Regions from separate parts of the Klebsiella oxytoca genome, predicted to be linked through region 2. Evidence: predicted binding sites of a transcription regulator. Region 2 holds the regulator's gene; the other holds the start of a gene.
The links. The regulator Fur, encoded in region 2, represses iron uptake genes when iron is present. The targets are predictions, from matches to a motif close to ATAATAATGAGAACNACTATCAA.

Region 1 (5,111 bases), 460 kb from region 2:
CGCCAACCACTTTTGACGGCGGGAACGCCAGCTCGCTAATGCGTTTTTGCAGATCGAGAACGTCGGCGTTCAATTGATCGGCATAGTTATCCATTCCCTTGACGCTGTTATCGCCAAACAGCGCTTTTTCCAGCCGGTGGAAACCGGTGAATTTCGGATCTTCGGCTTTTTTCTCGTAGTCATCCTCGCGGGCGTCGATGCTGCCATCAAGATCGGAGAACAGTTCGGCGATCGGTTCAATACGTTCATAATGCTGGCGCGTCGGCGCGTAAAGCGCTTTTGCCTTGTCGATATCACCCGCTTTTACCGCCCCGGTAAAGGCTTTAGTGCTGCTCACCAGCTCCGCGGTCTCGGCGGTAACCCACGCTTTATAGGCGGTAATCGCCTCTCCCAGGCTAAGCAACGTGTCGGCTTTAGCAGCATCTTTGGTCGCTTCACCAGTGACCGTCAGTTTACCTTTCGGGTTGGTCAGCAGGCCGCAGGTCATATCGTATTCACCCGGCTGCAGGTTCGCCGTCAGCTTTTGCGTAAACCCGGGAGCAATATTCTCACGCTCTTCAACTACCAGCACGCCTTTCAGAATCTCCCACTCCAGCGCTTTCTGGCTATGGTTCTGAATAATGAACTGGGTTTTACCCGCTTTCACCGTGACGTTCATCGGCTCGCACTGTTTATCAGTGACGGTAACTTTTACCTGTGGAATATCGGCTGCCTGAGCGCAAAAAGCAGAGCCGAACAGCGCGGCAACGGTAAGCTGCAGCGCATTGCGACGAAAATGATTCATCATGACCATCCCTTTCGATAAGTATGTTGTAACTATTTCAGTCCGCGATGCCCGACTAGGCGGCTCGGGATGCGGTGGTTTTATTGCCCGGCGGCGAGACGTAAAGCACCAGCGCCGGAATCAGATAGATAAAGTAGACCGCTACTTCGCTGATAGTTGGCGTTTCCTGATAGCCAAAAATCCCTTCCAGCAGCGTACCGAATAGCGTGTGCGTCGAAATCACGTTGCTCAGATCAAAGGCTATATCCTGGAAATGGTTCCATAGACCGGCTTCATGAAAGGCGCGGATAGCGCCCGCGGCAAGGCCCGCGGCCACCAGCAAAATAAACAGGCTGGTCCATTTGAAAAAGACGGCAAGATTCATACGGATGCCGCCCCAGTAGATCAGGAACCCTAAAACGATTGCCGTCGCCAAACCAAGCATCGCCCCGATAGGCGGCCAAATTCCCACATCCTGCTGAAAGGCCGCCAGCAGAAAAAACACCGATTCCAGACCTTCCCGGGCAACGGCGAAAAAGACCATCATCACCAGCGCCCAACCGTGGTGATTGCCGCGCTGAAGCGCATTATCAACCGCCAGCTCAAGCTGCTGCCTGACGTTACGCGATACCTTGCGCATCCAGAACACCATCCAGGTCAGGATACACACCGCTACTACCGCCACGATACCTTCGAACAGCTCCTGTTCACGCTGCGGAAATTCACCGGTCGTTTCGTTGATGAAGATCCCCAGCCCCAGGCATAGCGCTGCGGCAAGGAGCACGCCAATCCACATAACGCCAATCCAGCTTCCGCGCTGAGTGCGCTTCAGATAGCTGGCAATCAGGCTGACAATCAGCGCTGCTTCCAGACCTTCACGTAACATGATGAGAAATGGGACAAACATGCCAACACCCTTAAATGTGAACCGCAGTCAACTGATGCAAAGTTAGGTAAATATTTATGATAGTGATTATCATTACAATAATCAGAAACACAAGTGAAATGTGTAGAGATTAATGACGATTTGTAAATTAATCGCTAACAAATAATGACTCAGGCAATTATCTCTCCGCCGTTATGCGCAATCGCAGGATGACGTTTTTTTTGCCGCAGATATTTACCCGGCTTGACGGCTGTGGCTAAATGGCGGCCTTATTGACCCGTGAAATGAACAACATGACTCAATTCTTGCACTTCCTGCTGGCGTTGGTGGTTATTCTTGCCCTTGCCTGGCTTGCCAGCTATGACCGTAAAAAAATCCGCATCCGCTATATTATTCAGCTAATCGTTATTGAAATTGCGCTGGCTTTCTTTTTTCTCCACGCAGAAAGCGGCCTGTGGTTAGTGAAAAATATCGCGTCCTTTTTTGAATCGCTGCTCGGTTTCGCCGCCGAAGGAACCAACTTTGTATTTGGCGGCATGAGTGAAAAAGGGCTGGCGTTTATTTTCCTTGGCGTCCTGTGCCCAATTATCTTTATCTCTGCGCTGATTGGTATTCTTCAGCACTGGCGGATTTTACCGATATTTATTCGTCTGATTGGTACCCTGCTGGCGAAAATTAACGGTATGGGTAAACTGGAATCCTTCAATGCGGTCAGCTCGCTGATTCTCGGTCAATCGGAAAACTTTATCGCCTATAAAGGCGTGCTCGGCGACCTCTCTTCACGCCGCCTGTTTACTATGTCGGCCACCGCGATGTCGACGGTATCGCTGTCCATTGTCGGCGCGTATATGAGTATGCTCGACGCAAAATACGTCGTCGCCGCGCTAATTCTGAATATGTTCAGCACCTTTATTGTTCTGTCGATAATTAACCCCACGCGTCCGGGCAGCGAGGAGGAGATCAAGCTCGAGAAGCTGCATGAATCGCAGAGTTTTTTTGAGATGCTCGGTGAATATATTCTGGCTGGTTTTAAAGTCGCGATGATTATTCTGGCTATGCTGATTGGTTTTATTGCCTTAATTAGCGCCATAAATGCCCTGTTCGCCACGATATTTGGCCTGAGCTTCCAGCAGATCCTCGGCTACGTCTTTTATCCCCTGGCGTGGCTGATAGGCATTCCGCTTAGCGATGCGCTGAACGCCGGCAGTATTATGGCGACCAAGCTGGTAGCGAATGAATTTGTCGCCATGATTGAGCTGCAAAAAATAGCCGCCGGCATGACGCCGCGCGGGCTGGGTATTCTATCCGTGTTCCTGGTATCCTTCGCCAACTTTGCCTCTATCGGCATTATCGCCGGGGCGATTAAAGGCCTGAACGAGCAGCAGGGGAATATCGTTTCCCGCTTCGGCCTGCGCCTGGTATACGGCGCGACGCTGGTCAGCCTGCTCTCTGCCAGCTTCGCGGGCCTGGTGCTGTAATCAGAATTGCCTGCCTACCCGTTTTCCCGGGGGCGGCGCAGAGCGCTTTACCCGGGCTGCAGATGCGTGCGGCCCGTAGGTCGGGAGCCCGCTGCAGCCCGGGAAACAGCCGCAACGTAAATCTTGTGGGGTCGACATTCCATCAGGGCACTGTTTAAAAATGAACGCATACCGGCTGGTCAACGCGCATCACCGACTCCTGCGCAAAGCGTGATTTATACGTATTGCGCAGCGCCTCAATTCCCTCTTCGCTCTTTGCATCTTTGCCATGGATCAGCATCAGCGCCTTGCTCTGTTCACGTGCGATAGTCCCGTCATTGCCCAGCCACTGTCCGCGCGCATCAAATACCGTCAGGCCATCCCGAAAGCGCGGCGTCACATCGCGGTCAACGAACTGCTGCCACTCCTGAGCGGTAATATCTTTCCCTGCCGGACGGCTTAATCCGAAATAAAGCGTCGTTTGCATCATGGTATTTTCCGCCGGGCAGGCGTTAGTCTCAGCCACCGGAGCCTTGTTCGCAGCAGGTGCCACGCAGCCGCTCAAGACCCCTGCCAGAACCAGCGCCATCGCACCCTGTTTGAAATTCATTTTGCTACCCTCATTGTTATCTGAGCTGAGATATCAGCGTATTTTCAAGCAATTAGCAAGTGTCATATACAACAAAGCCCGCAGGACGCGGGCTTGAGAGGAGAGCCAAATATTACTCGGCGGTAGCGCGTACTGGCGGCGCAGAGCGATAGTGCGCGTCCGCTTCGGCAAAGCGTCTTTGCATCTCGGCTGAAGGCGCTTTCCCCAGCAGGCTGAAAACCACAATCCCCAGGCTACCAAAAATAAAGCCAGGGATAATTTCATACAGGCCCAGCCAGCCGAACTGTTTCCAGACGATAACGGTGATAGCGCCGATAATCATTCCGGCCAGCGCGCCGTTACGCGTCATTCCTGACCACATTACCGAGAACAGCACCACCGGACCAAACGCCGCGCCGAAGCCTGCCCATGCGTAGCTCACCAGACCCAGCACGCGGTTCTCCGGGTTGGCCGCCAGGGCGATGGATACCAGCGCCACGACCAGCACCATAAAGCGTCCGACCCATACCAGTTCCTGCTGACCCGCATTTTTACGCAAAAACGCTTTATACAGATCTTCGGTAATCGCACTGGAACACACCAGCAGCTGGCAGCTCAGAGTCGACATTACCGCCGCCAGAATCGCCGACAACAGGATCCCGGCAATCCATGGGTTGAACAGAATCTGCGCCAGTTCAATAAAGACGCGTTCAGCGTTCTGGTTCACCGCTCCGGCAACGCCCGGGTTGTTATTGAAGTACGCGATGCCAAAGAAGCCGACGGCAACGGCACCCGCCAGGCAAAGGATCATCCACGTCATACTGATACGACGGGCGTGAACGATACTGTGGTGCGAATCCGCCGCCATAAAGCGCGCCAGAATATGCGGTTGGCCAAAATAGCCAAGACCCCAGCCCATCAGCGAAAGAATGGCGACGAAATTCAGGCCCTTGAGCATATCAACGTTCTCAATGCTCTTTTGCTTGATCACTTCCAGGGAATCGCCAAAACCGCCGACGGAAATAATCACCATCACCGGCGTCAGGATCAGCGCGAATATCATCAGGCTTGCCTGGACGGTATCAGTCCAGCTCACCGCGAGGAAACCACCGACGAAGGTATAGATAATGGTTGCCGCCGCGCCGGCCCACAGCGCGGTTTCGTAGCTCATACCAAACGTGCTTTCAAACAAACGCGCGCCGGCCACAATACCGGAGGCACAATAGATGGTGAAAAATAACAAAATCACCAGCGCCGAGATAATTCGCAGTACGCGGCTTTTATCTTCAAAGCGGCCGGTGAAATAATCGGGCAGCGTCAGAGCGTTATTATTCACCTCGGTATGCACCCGCAAGCGCCCCGCCACCAGCTTCCAGTTAATCCATGCGCCTAAGGTCAGGCCAATGGCAATCCAGC
Region 2 (5,111 bases):
CACCCAACGACACGCAGTCCACGCGCGTGCAGATGCCGCCATCATAGAGCGGCGCCCGGGCGTCAATCGCGACGCAGTGTGACTGTGACGGATCGCCGATGATGTCAGCCCCTGCCTCGATCATAAATTTGAGCAGGACGCCCTGGTTGAAGCGGGTTCCGCGGATGAGAAAGTTATCGGCTGGCCATTCGCCACGCTCGTTCTGTCCCCAGGCTTCGCGCAGCCACTCGCGGTTAGATTCAAACCCGCCCGCGGCGAGGACGCAGGTTTTCGCCGCGATCCTCTCTTCACCCGCCAGCGCGGCGACGAATTCGCCGTTGTGTAATTCAAGCGCCTGCACCGGCGTGTTGTAACGGATCTGCACGCCCAACTGTTCTGCGCTGCGGTAATAGGCGTTTATCAGCGCTTTACCGCCGCCCATAAAAAAGGCGTTAGTGCGGGCCACGTGCAGGGCGCCGGACAGCGGCGGCTGGAAGTTAACGCCATGCTGGCGCATCCAGTCGCGGCATTCAGATGAGGTGCGGATCACCAGCCGCGCCAGCGTTTCGTTGGTGTTGCCATCGGTAACGCGCAGCAGATCCTGCCAGTATTCTTCTTCCGGATAGCTGTCGACTAAAACATCCTGCGGAGCATCATGCATACAGCGAAGATTTCGCGTGTGCTGAGAGTTTCCGCCTCGCCATTCCCGCGGTGCGGCCTCCAGCAGCAGCACGGACGCGCCAGCTTCCCGGGCGGTTAAGGCGGCGCATAATGCGGCATTGCCGCCGCCAATCACCAGTACATCCACCATTTTTGGCTCCATTACGGTTTGCTTTATTGTTAAATTTGTAATGGAAATGTAGGTGCTCAGGCCGGCAAGCCGCTATGGCGTATTGCTAAAGGGGGGTTTAGTGAGCGTAAAGACTGGCGCCCGGCCAGCGGCCTGATTCAACGAGCTGACGCATGACTTTTGTCAGTATCACTCGCGCCGCAAGGCCTGCTGGCGTCAGTTCATCATCAGAGAGACTGACGAGAAAATTAGGCCGACTGAGTATCGGATTGTCGACACCGATCACTCTCAGCGCCTCGTTGTCGAGATGAGAAATGGCTGCCCCAGGCTGCAGAGTAGCGCCGAGTCCGTCGCGGACGGCGCGCATCAGCAGCGCCAGACCGTCGATTTCAGCTACCACATCAATGTTAAGGGAGTGTTCCTGGCAGATAGACTCGAGCCTGCCGCGCAGACCATGCCCCTGGCTTGGCATAATCAACGGGATAGCGGCCAGCTGGCCTGGCGAGATGCTCGCGTCGGGAAGGGGAGCCAGCACTTCGTGGGTACCTATCAGGAACAGACGCTCTTCGAGAATGGGTCTGGCGCTCCAGCGCATAAGCTTCTCCTTCTGGAACACGATGGCTAAATCAAGCTGACGGGTATTGATCATTCGCTCAAGGTTGCCGGAGAGGCTTTCGACTAAATGCAGGCGGACATCGGCATAGCTTTCGCGCATCGCGTTAATAAAAGGCACCCCCAGAACAGAGGCGGTGCTTGGGGCCATACCGACGCTGACGTGGCCGGAAAGGCGCGCTTCGCGCGCGGCGAGAACCGCATCATCAGCATGACGCAGAGCCAGCTGCGCCTGAGAGTAAAAGGCAAGGCCAGCGCTGGTCGGCATCACGCCGCGCGATGTTCGTTGCAGCAGGCGAATAGCAAGTTCGTTCTCCAGACGCGCCATTTGTTGGCTAAGCGCGGAGACACCGATATTCAGATCTAGGGCGGCGCGGCCCATGCTGCCGGTTTCGATAATGCGGACAAAATAGCGTAGCTGGCGAAGCTCCATGTCGACTCTCCGTACAAGGCTGGATCCACTGACAGTAAATGTATTGAGGCGCGAGAGGAAGAGGGGGATCATATTCAGAGCAAAAAAAAGCCAACCTGAAGGTTGGCTTTTAACGTTATACGCTGCGGTGATTATTTCTCTGCCGCATCGTGAGCATGTTCATCTTCGCGGCAGTCGCCTTCTGCACAGTGACCGTAAAGGTACAGGCTGTGGTTAGTCAGGCGAATACCGTGCCTGGAGGCAATTTCACGCTGGCGCGCTTCAATTGAGTCATCGCTAAATTCGATCACTTTGCCGCAGTCGAGGCAGATAAGGTGATCGTGATGATGCTGCTGCGTCAGTTCAAAAACGGATTTACCGCCTTCGAAATTATGACGGGTGACGATACCGGCGTCGTCGAACTGGTTGAGTACGCGATAGACGGTCGCCAGGCCAATCTCTTCGCCCATATCGATCAGGCGTTTGTATAAGTCTTCCGCACTGACATGATGGTTATCCGGTTCCTGAAGGACTTCCAGGATTTTTAATCTTGGAAGAGTCACTTTCAGGCCAGCCTTCTTTAATGCGGTATTGTTGTCAGTCATGCGGAATCTGTCCTGTTGCTAAACGATCTACTTCCATCTGCGGAAGTAATACAGAGAATCACCCGATGTAATGCGTCTCATTATAGAACTGCCATGGTGAAATGAAAACTGCAAGCATCGGGCCTTGTATGCTGTCAAAAACGAGGCACTCGCTACAAAGTGCTTCACGCGACCTCGTTAAATCAGAGGACATTGTACAGATATGTGACTAAAAGTTAAAAACTTGTAGCTATAACTTCGATTGCTTTTATCTATAGATTAGGCAAAATCTGATGATTATGCCGTTCAGACTCAGGCATTCTTGATTTCTTCAAGATGCAGCTCTTCAGAAATCTGTTTTACCCATTTTTCCACGCGTTCGTTGGTCAGTTCCGGCTGACGATCTTCATCGATGGCCAGGCCAACAAAGTGGTGGTCATCCGCCAGACCTTTAGAGGCTTCAAAATGGTAGCCGGCGGTCGGCCAGTGGCCAACGATAGTCGCGCCGCGCGGTTCGATGATGTCGCGAATGGTACCCAGAGCATCACAGAAGTATTCAGCATAGTCTTCCTGATCGCCGCAGCCAAAAAGGGCAACCAGTTTGCCATTGAAGTCGATCTCTTCCAGGGTCGGGAAAAAATCGTCCCAATCGCACTGGGCTTCACCATAGTACCAGGTCGGAATGCCGAGCAGCAGGATATCGTGACCTTCCAGATCCTCTTTGCTGCTTTTGGCAATGTCGTGAACATCAGCAACATCTTTACCAAGCTGCTTTTGAATCATTTTTGCAATATTTTCGGTGTTGCCGGTGTCGCTGCCAAAAAAGATGCCGATGATTGCCATGAGTAAAATAACCTCTTGAAACTTAATGATGTGGTAGTGGGCGTAATGCCCGCAGATAGGGGCAATGATAGCAGAACAGAGAAAGGCGCGGAAACAGCAATCACGCCCAACTGCACACTCTGCTACATGAAAGCTGACTTTTTGAGGGTTTTAGGCTTTATCCTGGTCGCGCAGGGCTGCCAGCTGGTTCATCAGCATCTCTTCAATGAGATCGCTGCGGTTCATATTACGGGCTTCCGCCAGCTCGTTAAGCGCATCCACCGCATCGGCATTCAGCTTTAGCTCAACGCGCTTGAGGCCGCGGACTTTGTCGCGTTTAAGCTGGTTGCGTTTGTTGATGCGCAGCTGTTCATCGCGCGAAAGCGGATTGGTTTTCGGTCTGCCCGGCCGACGCTCAGTTGCGAACAAATCTAATGTCGTACGGTCCGTTTGTTCTTTTGCCATGATTCAGAGTGACTTCGGGGGAAACAAGCTGTCGGGAGTAGCCGACGCAGATAGCGCGCCATAATACATCAGGCGACGAGCTGCGCCAACGACCGCGGGCATTAAGCCGCGCGGTCGGGCATATTTTAAGCAGTTACCCGCCGATGGTGGCTAAATAACGTCGAATAGCGCGGATAACGGCTTCCGGTTTCTCGGCATGCACCCAGTGTCCGGCTCCGGCGATAACGTGCGCGCGCGCCTGGGGAAATTGAGCCAACAGGGCGTCACGATATTCATCGGTGACGTAAGGGGAGTTGCCGCCGGGGATAAACTGCGCCGGATGCGGCCAGGCCGGGACGGTTTGCCAGCCGACGATATTAGCGTACTGTTCCCACAGCACCGGCACGTTAAAACGCCACTGGCCGTCCACGAAAGATTTCAACAAAAACTGAATGACGCCCTCTTCATTGAGGTGTTCGCGCATCACTGCCGCGGCCTGCTGACGCGTGGCGGCACCCGCGTCGGTGACGGCGTTGATGGCGGCGAAGATTTCATCATGGCGACGAACATGATAATCCACCGGGGCGATATCAATGGCGACCAGGCCGGCGATACGCTCCGGCGCCAGAGCACTGAGCGCCATCACGGCCTTACCTCCCATGGAGTGACCAATAAAGGTCGCCCTCTCAATTTGTGATTCATTGAGAGTATCAAGCAGATCCTGGGCCATCGCGGCATAGGTCATCTCCGGCGCGCGCGGTGAGAGGCCGTGGTTTCGCATGTCGACCTGCAAAATATCATGGTCAAGGACCAGATCGCGGGCGAGGATCCCCAGATTATCCAGACTGCCAAAAAGGCCGTGGACCAGGACGATAGGGGGATTATTGTGCGGATTTTGTGCAGATTGCGCTCGGCTATTTAATTTCATGGCAAAGTTCTTTTTTTCGCTCCGTCGGGTTAGGGTATTATGTTGGACATTCTGCCACCCGGCTGCAAGACCCGGAAGATATCCGAGTTTTACCGCCATCCTGGTTTGACGCTATCCGCGGTTGGGATTTGTACCTATAATCCCGACAACTTGTATTCAGAAAAAGATATCGCACTGGATTAAGATGAAAACAATTGAAGTTGATGATGAACTCTATAGCTATATTGCCAGCCACACCAAGCATATTGGCGAGAGCGCATCCGACATTTTACGGCGCATGTTGAAGTTTTCCGCCGTTTCCCAGACCGCCGCACCGGTAGCGAAAGCCGCTCCGGCCCCTGCGCCAACGCCTGTCGTTGAAGTGAAGCCCGCGAATCCTCTGAAAGATAAAGTCCGTGCGATGCGCGAGCTGCTGTTATCCGATGAGTACGCCGAACAAAAGCGCGCGGTAAACCGTTTCATGCTGATTCTGACAACCCTCTACGCCTTAGACAGCAAAGCGTTTGCCGAGGCGACCGAGTCGCTGCACGGACGCACTCG

Region 1: a site for Fur is predicted at 1,727-1,749, ahead of efeU (iron uptake transporter permease EfeU). Genes of this name have one in related genera too.

The regions. Positions count from the first base shown of each region.
Region 1 covers NZ_CP046115.1:2,148,598-2,153,708, reverse strand. The annotation lists gene efeO (iron uptake system protein EfeO) at 1-787, opposite strand, end outside; gene efeU (iron uptake transporter permease EfeU) at 840-1,670, opposite strand; gene GJ746_RS09870 (NupC/NupG family nucleoside CNT transporter) at 1,943-3,127, shown strand; gene GJ746_RS09865 (DUF3574 domain-containing protein) at 3,282-3,716, opposite strand; gene putP (sodium/proline symporter PutP) at 3,829-5,111, opposite strand, start outside.
Region 2 covers NZ_CP046115.1:1,690,946-1,696,056, forward strand. The annotation lists gene tcuA (FAD-dependent tricarballylate dehydrogenase TcuA) at 1-790, opposite strand, end outside; gene tcuR (tricarballylate utilization LysR family transcriptional regulator TcuR) at 888-1,814, opposite strand; gene fur (ferric iron uptake transcriptional regulator) at 1,946-2,398, opposite strand; gene fldA (flavodoxin FldA) at 2,690-3,220, opposite strand; gene ybfE (LexA regulated protein) at 3,371-3,664, opposite strand; gene ybfF (esterase) at 3,798-4,571, opposite strand; gene seqA (replication initiation negative regulator SeqA) at 4,756-5,111, shown strand, end outside.